One region of the Mesorhizobium sp. INR15 genome, then DNA from elsewhere that is predicted to be linked to it. Evidence: riboswitches for the same ligand, from Rfam matches in the RefSeq annotation. Region 1 holds a riboswitch; the other holds the start of a gene.
The links. Region 1 has a riboswitch for cobalamin ahead of GA829_RS02005 (aromatic ring-hydroxylating oxygenase subunit alpha). Riboswitches for the same ligand answer to the same signal wherever they lie in the genome.

Region 1 (5,519 bases):
GCTTCACGGCAGGCCAGCCGAGGGGTTCCTCGACATCATGGATGGGGTCGACCACGATAAGGTCGGCCAGGTCGTCATGGAGATCGACCTTGAGCGGCTCGCGTGCCTGGGCGAGTTGCGTCAGCAGTTCGCTCGAAAGCAGCGCCGGTGCACCGGATGCTGGCACCAGCAGCCCGAATTCGAGCAACTGCCCGATGAAGCTGTCGATCTCACCCGCGCCGACTGTTCCCACAGCAGTCGCGGCATCGATAAGCTCGGATGCCGGCACGCCGGATGACAGCGCCTCCCAGATCCTGCTGCCTGAATCTGAAAAGCCAAAATATTTCCCGGTTGCCAGATCGAGGACAACAGCCTCGCCATCGAAGGATTCGAAAACGATATCCTTGCTTGCAACCGCGTAGATGCCGGATTGCTGCATCATTGTTCCCCGCCCAAAGGTGGCCTCGGAAAACAATCGTCGGCCGTCACGGCCGCGCCCAGCCGTTGCAAGGCGTCTAACCATTTGCCGGCGTTTTGGCAAGATAGCGGGCAGCCGGGCGTACAGCACGATATCCGGAGGCAGTCGGGTGCTGGATGCGGCGTCTCCAGCCGCTACGCCTCGATTTCGAGTGCCGAAATCGGCTTTGAGCAACAGGCGAGGATGAAGCCATCCTCGATTTCGTGATCGAGGATGCCGCCATTGTGACTCATCTCGACTTCGCCGGCGATCTTCTTCACCTTGCAGGTTCCACACAGGCCAAACTCGCAGGCAGCCGGGATTCTCACGCCAGAGGCGCGCGCTGTCTGCAGCACTGTCTGGCCGGCGACGCATTCGGCGTCGACATCCGAAAGCGAGAAGCGGACCGGCGTCGCGGCTTCGACGGGAACCGTGGCACCGCCTTCCGGAGGTGATGCGAATGGCGCCGGGATTTCCTCGACGGCGGGCGCGGCAAAGCTCTCCTGATGGTAATTTTCCATGTCGAAACCGGAGGCTTCCAGCATGCCGCGCACCGCACGCATGAAAGGATCGGGGCCGCAGCAGAAGATCGCACGTTCGCGAAAATCAGGGGCCAGCAAAGGCAGCCGTATCGCGTCGATGCGGCCCATATGGCCGAACCAACCCTCGCGGCTGGACCGCTCCTCGATCATGAAGCCGAGGGAAAGGCCCGGCATGCGGCTGCCGAGGAGCTCGAGCTCCTTGCGGAAGATGATCTCTTCGGGCCGCCGTGCGCAGTTGACGAAGCCGACATCGGTCCATGGTGCGCAATCATTCAGCCAGCGCAGCATAGACATCATCGGCGTTACACCGGACCCGGCGGAGATGAACAGGTATTTGGCCGCCGGGTGGCTGTGCAGCGAGAAATCACCGGCCGGGCCATAGGCCTTGACGTGCACGCCCGGCACCAGATTGTCGAACATCCAGCGTGTACCGATGCTGCCGGCCTGCGCCTTCACGGTCACCGCGATCGAGAACGGCCGCGATGGCGAAGACGACAGCGTGTAGGTACGCATCAGCGGCCCGTCAGCCGTGGGCAATTCCAGTGTCACGAACTGCCCAGGCTGGTAGCGGAACCAGGTCTGGTTGTCGGAGCGGAAGGTGAATGTCTTGACGTCAGGCGCTTCGTCACTGACGCCGATCACTTCCAGCACCTGGAGCCGGTCGTTCCAGGGCGCCATCTGGTCGAGATGGCGATAGAGGCCAAGATCCGTCATTGAATTCATCCTCTTGTCCCTTTTACGCTAGAGCGGTTCAGCGTTTGATAGAATCGCTGACCCGCTCTAACTCATTGTTTTTACGCAATTCCGGACGGAAAACCGTTACACACTTTTCCTGGAATTGCTCTAGGCAACGCTACGCAATGCTGGTCGGCCGCCTTCGGCAAGGCGTGGGCCCATGAAACCCGCGTACCATTCGACGAACTGGATCACGCCGCCCTCATGCAGCTCCGAATAGGGGCCAGGCTCATAGGCTGGAGACAGGATGCCGAAAGCGTTTTCCTCGACGATGCGGCGGTCCTGGTCGTTGGTCTCGGTCCACACATGCGTAAGGCCGTCGATTGTATAGTCGACGCCTTCGACAGCGTCCTTGTGCACCAGCCACTTCGTTGTCACCGCCGTTTCAGTGGCGCTGATTGGCAGCACCCGGAACGTCACCGCGTGGTCGATAAGGATGTGGTTCCAGGTCGTCGGGTAGTGATAGTGCATCAAGGTGCCTATCCGGTCGGCGGAGACGGCGTCGGAGAGGTTCTTCTTCACCGCCAGTTTGCCGGTCATCGTGTAGCTGACAGCATCGCGAAGCAGCGGCGCACGGGTGGCGCGATACTGACCGGCCGGATCAATGCGGAACTTGCTCGGTAGGCCGGCTGCCTCGCACTTCGCCCAGTGCGCGACCATCTCCGGGTCGCTGTCGGCGCCATTGACGCCGGTCACGGTCGGCGCTTCCGGGAAGGTCTTGCAGAGCTCTGGATGATTGGCCGCGCAGTGGTAGCACTCGCGGTTGTTTTCCCAGACCAGCTTCCAGTTGCCCTTCTCGATAATGGTGCTCTCGAAGGCGACCTTTGCTTCACGTAGGCGATGCGGCAGAAGATAAGGCTCGATCATCGCCCGCATCGGCGCGAAATCCGCCGGCTCCCTGGCCAGGCAGATGAAGATGTAGCCGCCGACGCTCTCGCAAGCGACGGGTTTCAGCCCGAACTGGCTCTTGTCGAAACCGTCGGCCATCTGCCGGGCGAACAAAAGCCGGCCATCCAGCTCGTAGGTCCATTGGTGATAGGGGCAGACAAGCTTGGCCGCCGTGCCCTTTTCGGTGTTGCAGACACGGCTGCCGCGATGGCGGCAGGAATTGTGGAAGGCATTGATCTTGCCTTGCTGGTCGCGGACCAGCACCACCGGATAGTCGCCGATCTGCGCCGTGACAAAACTGCCCGGCTTCGGCAATTCGCAATCATGGCCGATGAACAGCCAGTCGCGATACCAGATCAGCTCCATGTCGAGCTTGAAGTAGTCGGGATCGGTGTAGAAGGGCTGCTCCAGCGAGAAACCGCTCTTGCGGCTTTGCAGCAGCCTCAGCATGTCGTTGCGTGCGTCCATGTCCTGTCCTCATATTCATCGCATCGGCCCGAAATTTTCGGAAAGCACGATGCGCCGGTTCAAAACCTAGAGCGTACGTTGTGCGTCCAAGCGGATACGCGTCGCTCTAATGACTGAACTGGTGGTGATGGAGGGAGGATCGACCGCAGGCCGGCGGTGCGCCGGACATGCACTATCCACCTCTTGAGCGCCCACCGCGATCAGTCGAGTCTAAACATCTCGGGCTGGTTTCCGGGCTCTGGAGTGTCCTTGCGGACGGTCGCGACACCTTCCCAGGCTTTCGCCCAGTGGTCTCCCGTTGCGACTTGAACTCCACCACCGTTGCGGGGGCAGCGCCGGACTTTGACCGGCTTCCCAATTCTCCACTTCGTCGTCACGAAGCGGCACCTGAGATGACGAGCATCTAATCATGATCGCGGGCGCGTCATCGGCATGAATGCGACATCGTATCCATGTGGGCGCGACACGCGCACGAAAGGGTGCGATTGGCGATTGCGCGGCGAACGCCCCATCTTTCCGACAGGTGCCGCCTGCCGTGATTCCTTCAAATCCGAGCCATCATGGGGTTAAAAAAGGTTAACAGTTTCGAAAAGTGACTATTAGCATCTTCTAAAATCGAACCGAACGGTTCGTTTCTGTTGACAGTGCGTGCAGGACGGTGTGAACGCCGGCGCATGAGTCCTTGGCAGGGTGGACCAGGCATTGGGGCATAACTGTCTGATAATACGAAGAAAATTTAGCGTGTGGGAAGCCCGTGACGCAATTTCAAGCAGCAAAATCACGCCCCAATGGAACAACTTCGTGATTGGAAAAGGCGGGATGGTTCTCCCACATCGGGGCTGTCCGAACGACGCGAATTCCTTCCAAGACACGCCGCTAGACGGACGGAAAACTAAGATACTGGAGTACAAAAAAATGAAAAAGATCATCCTCACTGCCGCCGCCCTTCTGGCCATTTCCGGCAGCGCCTTCGCTAATGGCAGCGACCACTACGGTTCCAACGGTGCAGCCACTGCTGTCGACAGCTCGTCCACCGCTTCTATTCAGAAGTCGGAGCCGGCTGCTCAGACGCCTGCCCAGGGTAGCGACCGTAACCTCTTCGGCAACCGTTAACAGCCGATCCCCAGCAGACGGCGGGCTCGCCCGCCGCCCTGGCGAAATTCAGAAATTCAGGAGTACTTAAAATGAACAAGTTCCTCATTGCTGCCGCCGCCGTTCTGGCCATTTCCGGCAGCGCTTTCGCAGCAAGCGACAACTATGGCTCCAACGGAGCCAACCAGCCGGCGGTGTCCGTGGACAAGTCGTACACGGCGTCCGTCCAGAAGTCGGAGCCGGTCGCTCAGACGCCTGTTCAGGGCAGCGATCGCAACCTCTTCGGCAACCGCTAACAGTTGATTTCCAGCGGCCGGCGGGCCCACCCGCCGCCCTGGCAAAATCCAGAAATTCAGGAGTACTTAAAATGAACAAGTTCCTTATTGCCGCCGCCGCCGTTCTGGCCATCACCGGCAGCGCCTTTGCCGGCAGCGACAACTTTGGCTCCAATGGCGCCAACCAGCCTGCTGCTTCGGTCGACAGCTCCTATACCGCTTCGATCGACAAGTCGGCTGCTGCCACTCAGACGCCTGCCCCGCAGGGCAGCGACCGTAACCTCTTCGGCCGCTAACAGGCCGATTGCCGAAGCGATGGCTGGTCTATTGCTTCGGCATCAAGACATACCGGAGTATCAAAAATGAAAAAGATTGTTCTCACTGCCGCCGCTCTTCTGATCGCCGCTGGCAGCGCCTATGCCCACAATGACAATGTTGGCGGGACCGACATCAACAAGCAGGCAACTGTCAACGTCGACACCACGCATACGGCGTCGGTCCGCTCCTCGTCGCCTGTCTACAAGCTGCTCAATTCGTCGGGCGACATTCAGTCGTCCGCCCCTCAGGGCAGCGACCGGAACCTGTTCGGCCGCTAAGCGCTGAACACCATTCCAAAACGAAAACGGCGGGCCATGCCCGCCGTTTTTGTTTTTGCGATCTGTGTCAGGCCGCCTTTGCTTCCGCCTCATACATCGCGAACGAACGTCCATCCGCGTCGAATATATGCAGGTCCTCCGCGTTGGCGCTCAGCCGCAATGTCGAACCACGCTTGACCTCGACATTGCCCGGCAGCTTGGTCACCAACGGCAGATCGGCACGGCCGATATCGACGTAGACCAGCTGGACCTCGCCAAGCTGTTCGACGTAATCCACCTTGCCTTCGAACAGATAGTCGGCGCCAGTGGCGATCATCAGATCCTCCGGCCGCACGCCGAAGCTTACCGCGGCACCTTTCGCCGAAGCCGGCGTTGCGATCGGAACGGTCGCCTTGCGGCCTCCGACGTGGCTGATGATGGTCGGATTGCCGGTCTTGTCGATAGTTCCCGGCAGGATGTTCATGGCCGGCGAGCCGATGAACTGGGC
Region 2 (5,519 bases), 1.4 Mb from region 1:
CGAGATGGCCCTGGAGCCGGAGATCCAGCGCATTGTTCTCCTTGACGGTCCGTCGGTGCTTGGCGATCCAACCCAATGGCCGAGCCAGAACGAATGTATCGGCTCGATGACGGAGAGCCTGCAGAGGTTGAGCGATGAGGGAACGATCATCGCCGCCGACCCCGAAGCCATGGCCCGGCTGATCAGTGGCGCGTCGCTCCATGCGGCGCAATGGATCGCGAATTCAGACGATCCCGGCGCCACGTCCAAGAGAGCTGTGCAGGCCTTCAATGTGCTTCTGGAAGGGCTGACCAAGCAGGCTGGCAGGGCCTGAGCGCGCCTCGACACGGCCGGCGGCGCCGACGGATTACCCCTGCGGCATGCGCTCGAATTTCTGCAACGCTGGATCAATCATGTCCCATGCATGGCCGCGGACGGTGTATGTGACCACTTGCGGGTTGAATTGGTCAGGCTCGTCAAGGCTGGTCGCGTTGATCGCAATCAAATCAGGCATGGCGACGAATGTCAGATAGACCGGCGTCCCACAGGTTGGGCAGAAGGCGTGGGCCTTTTCATTGCCGCTGTCGCCTGCGACCCGCCAGGTCTTAGCCTCACCGGTAATTGTCATGTCAGCGCGCCGGGCGAAGGTCAGATAGGACCCGTGTCCGGTACCGCTGCGTTTCTGGCAATCGCGGCATTGGCAGTGGTTTTCGAAGATGGGTTCGCCGCGCGTCTCATAACGGATCGCGCCGCACGCGCATCCGCCGATATAGTGCTTGGTCATTGTCATTCCCCTCTTTGGATCAGGCGGATTTCGGCTTGGCGGAGAGGTCGATACCTTGGCCGGTTTCCAGGAAGGATTTCAGGCTGGACAGCACGGCCGGCCATCCCTGCTTGACGCCTTTCGCCATGCCGCTGCCAGCTTCGAGTTCGTCATGGGTGACGGTCAGGCGGACCATGTTGTCGTATTCCTCGGTTTCGAACGTCACCCGGCTGTATTTGTCCGGATCGGCGGCCTGCGAGGCGTTTGCCCAGGTGATGACCAGACGGGTCGGCGGTGAGACCTCGACGACCTTGCCGACGAGTTCGACGGTCCGTTCGTCATTGGCGCGGATATGTTCCCAACTCGATCCAGGCTTCCAGTCGGAGACGTTCTCGTGGCCCCAGTAGCGCCGCGCGACCTCAGGTCTGGTGATTGCCTCGAACACCTTTTCCGGCGTCGAGCGGATGTAAGTTACGTAAACAAAACTGGTCATTTCCTTGGTCATTGTTGATCTCCTTCGATTTCGTTCTTCAGGTCGTGCAGCAGCATCAGCCGCTGCCGTTCAAATTTGCGCACCCACCGCTCATAGACTTCGTGCAGCGGCACGGGGTTGATGAAATGCAGCTTCTCCCGGCCACGCCGCACCGTGCTCAAGAGATTGGCGTCCTCCAATATGCCGATGTGCTGGGTGGCGGACTGACGGGCCATTTCAAGGTTCTCGCAAAGCTCGCCGAGCGTCTGCCCGTTCCTCTCGCAGAGAAGGTCGAGCAACTTTCTGCGTGTCGGGTCGCCCAGCGCCTTGAAAACCTTGTCAGCGTCCATCGCTCTCACTCGCTTGTATCTTCTAATATGCAGGTAAATGCCTGCATGTCAATGGCGGCCGATGCTGGCGCTGTCAAACTACGGGAAACTCTAGGCCCGTTGCACGGGACGAGATTGACAATCCGGAACCCGAGGTCATCCTTCCCATCCATCTCGGAGGGGAGAGTCGGGCCATGTGGGATTTCCAGGTCGGCAGGTCGGTGTCCATCATGATGCGGACATGGCCCTTCATCGTCTTTCGCATGATCATCTATTTCGGCATTACGCTGGCCTACATCATGGCGACCGGTACGGGCGCCAGCGTCGGCTATGGCGTCGGCCATATTTCCACCGACCCCGATGGACCGCTATCATTCGCCATGTGGGGCGGCGTGGTCGGTTTCGGCATTGTCTCGATCGCCGTCTACTGGATCCGCGAATACATCCTCTACGTCGTCAAGGCCGGACATATCGCGGTCATGGTGCATCTGATCGACGGTCGTGACATTCCCTACGGCCAGAGCCAGATCGCCTATGCCAAGGAAGTCGTCACCCAGCGCTTTGCCGAGGCCAATATCCTTTTCGTTGTCGACCAACTGGTCAAAGGCGCCATCCGCGCCATCACCGGCCTGATCGGCGGCATCGCCGCCTTCCTGCCCATTCCGGGCTTGAGCGGCCTGGTCAGCTTTATCAACACGGTGATCCGCCTGTCGCTGACCTATGTCGATGAGATCATCCTCGGCTACAACATCCGCATCAATTCATCGTCGCCCTTCGAGACGGCGCGGCAAGGTGTCGTGCTCTATGCACAGAACGGCAAGACCATGGTCAAGAACGCCATCTGGCTGGCGGTCATCATGTGGGGCGTATCCTTCATCATCTTCCTGCTGATGCTGGCTCCGGCGGCTGCCATTCTCTATCTGATGCCCGGACAGCTCGCCGGCTGGGCCTTCGTGCTCGCCATCGTCTTCGCCTGGGCCTTCAAGGCGGCCTTCATCGAACCCTTCGCCATCGCGTCGCTGATGCAGGTCTATTTCAAGGTGATCGAAGGCCAGGTCCCGGATCCGGAATGGGACAATCGGCTGGCCGAGGCGTCGTCGAAGTTTCGCGAACTCAAGGACAAGGCGCTGGCTTCCTTCGGCGGATCGCGCTGGGGCACGCCTAACCCCGCCAGATGATCAGGGCTTCGGTGCTAGGCCCACGCTCGCCGCGTTGAGCCGCGATACCGACGTCTTGAGCAGGGCTTCGCCTTGCCCGGAAAAGGTCTCGCTCATGATCAGTTCGGGCAGCGGCAGGCGCTGGCCCCAGCCATGCGTTTCTAGGTCAGGCCTGGCCGCGAATTCCGAGACGCGGCCAACGCACAGATAGGCGATCGGCGTCACGTGCTCGGGTATCGATAGCAGGCTTTTCAGGGCCTGCGCTTCGATGATGCTGACCCAGCCGACACCGACCCCTTCGGCACGCGCCGCCAGCCAGAAATTCTGCACGGCACAGACAGTGCTGTAGAGATCCATCTCCGGATTGTGCCAACGCCCAAGCGGCGAATTGTGCGAGCGCTGCCGGTCGCACGTGATGCAGATGTTGAGCGCGCTTTCGCAAATGCCTTCTAGCTTGAGCTTGCGGTAGAGCGCCTGTCGATCTGCCTCCATGGCCGGCAGTTCCTGTTCGCGTGCCGCCAGGAACAGGTCGCGCACGTGCCGTCGCCGTTCGGCGTCGCGGATGACGATGAAGTTCCATGGCTGCATGAAGCCGACCGATGGCGCATGATGGGCGGCGAGCAGCAGCCGCGCCAGGACATCGTCGTCGAGCGGGTCGGGCAGGAAATGGCTGCGCACGTCACGGCGGGTGAACATCGCGCGGTAGACCGCGTCACGCGCTACCTGATCAAACCCATCGCCATTGTTAGCGGTCATACTTCCATGCATCGCGTGTCCCCTTGCGATAGCTACCAATGCCTTCCGCCTGACCATGCGGATGACGATGCCTGCCAGGCCGGTCTTCTGGCTCGGGATCAACCCGCGTCCGGTGCCTTCCCGTCATCGACAGTGGCATATACCGGCGCGGTCCCCCTTACAGCGTTGGGCACGCCACGGAATTCAACCGTGTTCCCGATTCTCCCGCTTGCAGCGGGCACCAGGCAGTGGAGGGGACTTTACGCCGAAGCATTGAGGACGCCAATGCCTCTAGCGACACCAATGGACGCAGGCACGATTTTCCCCAACGCGGCGATTTTCCCCAGGCATTGAGCCATCCGCACATGGCCATTGCGCCTTCGGGACACTAGATTGGGACGATGACCACTCGTCTCTACAGCCATCCGATCTTTCTGGAGCACCTCACACCGCCCGGTCACCCGGAGCGGCCCGACCGCCTGCGCGCCATCGAGCGCGTGCTCGACGACGAGGCCTTTGCCGAGCTTGATCGCGTCGAGGCACCGGCAGGCGACGAGGCGACCATCCTTTATGCGCATCCTGCGGACTTCGTTGAGCGCGTCCGCGCCGGCATTCCCGACGAGGGCATTGCCCGCATTGATGCCGACACGACAGCCAGTCCGAAAAGCTGGCAAGCTGTTGTCACGGCGATCGGCGCCGCCAATGCCGCCGTGGATGATGTTTTCGAGGGCCGCGCCGACAATGCCTTCGTCGCCGCCCGACCGCCCGGCCACCATGCCGAAAAGACCACGGCGATGGGTTTTTGCTTCTTCAACACGGCGGCGATCGCGGCGCGCTATGCGCAGAAGAGGCACGGCGTCGAGCGCGTCGCCATCGTCGACTGGGACGTGCATCACGGCAACGGCACCCAGGATATTTTCTGGGACGATCCGTCGGTGCTCTATTGTTCGACGCACCAGATGCCGCTCTACCCAGGCACTGGGGCCAAGAGCGAGGTCGGTGCCGGCAACATCGTCAATGCGCCGATGGCCCCGCAAACCGGCAGCGAAGTGTTCCGCGATGCCTTCCTGTCGCGTGTCTTGCCGTCGCTCGACAATTTCGCGCCCGACCTCATCATCATCTCCGCCGGCTTCGACGCGCACCATCGCGATCCGCTGGCCGAGATCAATCTGACCGAGGATGATTTCGACTGGGCGACGGGCCAGCTGATGCAGCGCGCCGCGCGCCACAGCGGCAACCGGCTCGTGAGCTTGCTCGAGGGCGGGTACGATCTGCAGGGATTGGCATTTTCGGTCGCCGCCCATGTCGGGCGACTGATGAAAGGATGAATGATGGCTGGTGAGATCAACGAAGACGTCAAGGGGATGAGCTTCGAGCAGGCGCTCGACGCGCTGGAGAAGATCGTCGATGATCTGGAACGTGGCGACGTGCCACTGGACCAGTCGATCAAGATCTATGAGCGCGGCGAGGCGCTGAAGGCGCATTGCGACCGGCTACTGAAGGCCGCCGAGGATAAGGTCGAGAAAATCAGGCTGTCGCGCGACGGCAAGCCGGTAGGAACGGAGCCGCTCGACGCCGAGTGATGGGCGGGTCGGCGTCTCCCACGCGTCGGTTTTTGAACAAGATCATGATTGAGGATAGAGTTCGTCCCATCGAAGGAAGCGGCTCCAGGAGGTTCGGAAACGATGTGCAGAAACATCAAGACCCTGTTCAATTTTGATCCGCCGGCAACCAATGACGAAGTGCATGACGCGGCGCTGCAGTTTGTCCGCAAGCTGAGTGGAGCGACGCGCCCCTCGAAGCAGAACCAGCATGCCTTCGATCACGCTGTCGCAGCTATTGCGGCATCGGCGCGCGAACTGCTGGAATCGCTCGAAACCAATCAACATCCTCGCAATCGCGAAGAGGTGGCGGCCAAGGCTCGAGCGAAAGCGGCGATCCGTTTTGCCTGATCCTGCAAGGCGGGCAACGCCTCCCGCCAAGGAGAGTTCATGAGCTTCTTTCCCGGAAAAGACCCTGAAGCCGGCGATGCCTTTGCCAGTGATCAGATCGAGCTGATGGTCATTCCGAACGCCAAGGATATT

Region 2: another riboswitch for cobalamin. It lies ahead of bluB (5,6-dimethylbenzimidazole synthase); the one in region 1 lies ahead of GA829_RS02005 (aromatic ring-hydroxylating oxygenase subunit alpha).

Annotation. Positions count from the first base shown of each region.
Region 1 is NZ_CP045496.1:437,901-443,419, reverse strand. Features, by position in the region: gene GA829_RS02015 (PqqD family protein) at 1-421, opposite strand, end outside; gene GA829_RS02010 (FAD-binding oxidoreductase) at 592-1,692, opposite strand; gene GA829_RS02005 (aromatic ring-hydroxylating oxygenase subunit alpha) at 1,822-3,069, opposite strand; cobalamin riboswitch at 3,275-3,475, opposite strand; gene GA829_RS02000 (DUF680 domain-containing protein) at 3,985-4,182, shown strand; gene GA829_RS01995 (DUF680 domain-containing protein) at 4,254-4,457, shown strand; gene GA829_RS01990 (DUF680 domain-containing protein) at 4,529-4,732, shown strand; gene GA829_RS01985 (DUF680 domain-containing protein) at 4,799-5,032, shown strand; gene GA829_RS01980 (ABC transporter ATP-binding protein) at 5,100-5,519, opposite strand, start outside.
Region 2 is NZ_CP045496.1:5,716,267-5,721,785, reverse strand. Features, by position in the region: gene GA829_RS27955 (TetR/AcrR family transcriptional regulator) at 1-313, shown strand, start outside; gene GA829_RS27950 (GFA family protein) at 347-763, opposite strand; gene GA829_RS27945 (SRPBCC family protein) at 783-1,247, opposite strand; gene GA829_RS27940 (ArsR/SmtB family transcription factor) at 1,244-1,564, opposite strand; gene GA829_RS27935 (hypothetical protein) at 1,738-2,721, shown strand; gene bluB (5,6-dimethylbenzimidazole synthase) at 2,722-3,456, opposite strand; cobalamin riboswitch at 3,517-3,696, opposite strand; gene GA829_RS27925 (histone deacetylase family protein) at 3,837-4,763, shown strand; gene GA829_RS27920 (exodeoxyribonuclease VII small subunit) at 4,767-5,018, shown strand; gene GA829_RS27915 (DUF2277 domain-containing protein) at 5,121-5,387, shown strand; gene GA829_RS27910 (pirin family protein) at 5,427-5,519, shown strand, end outside.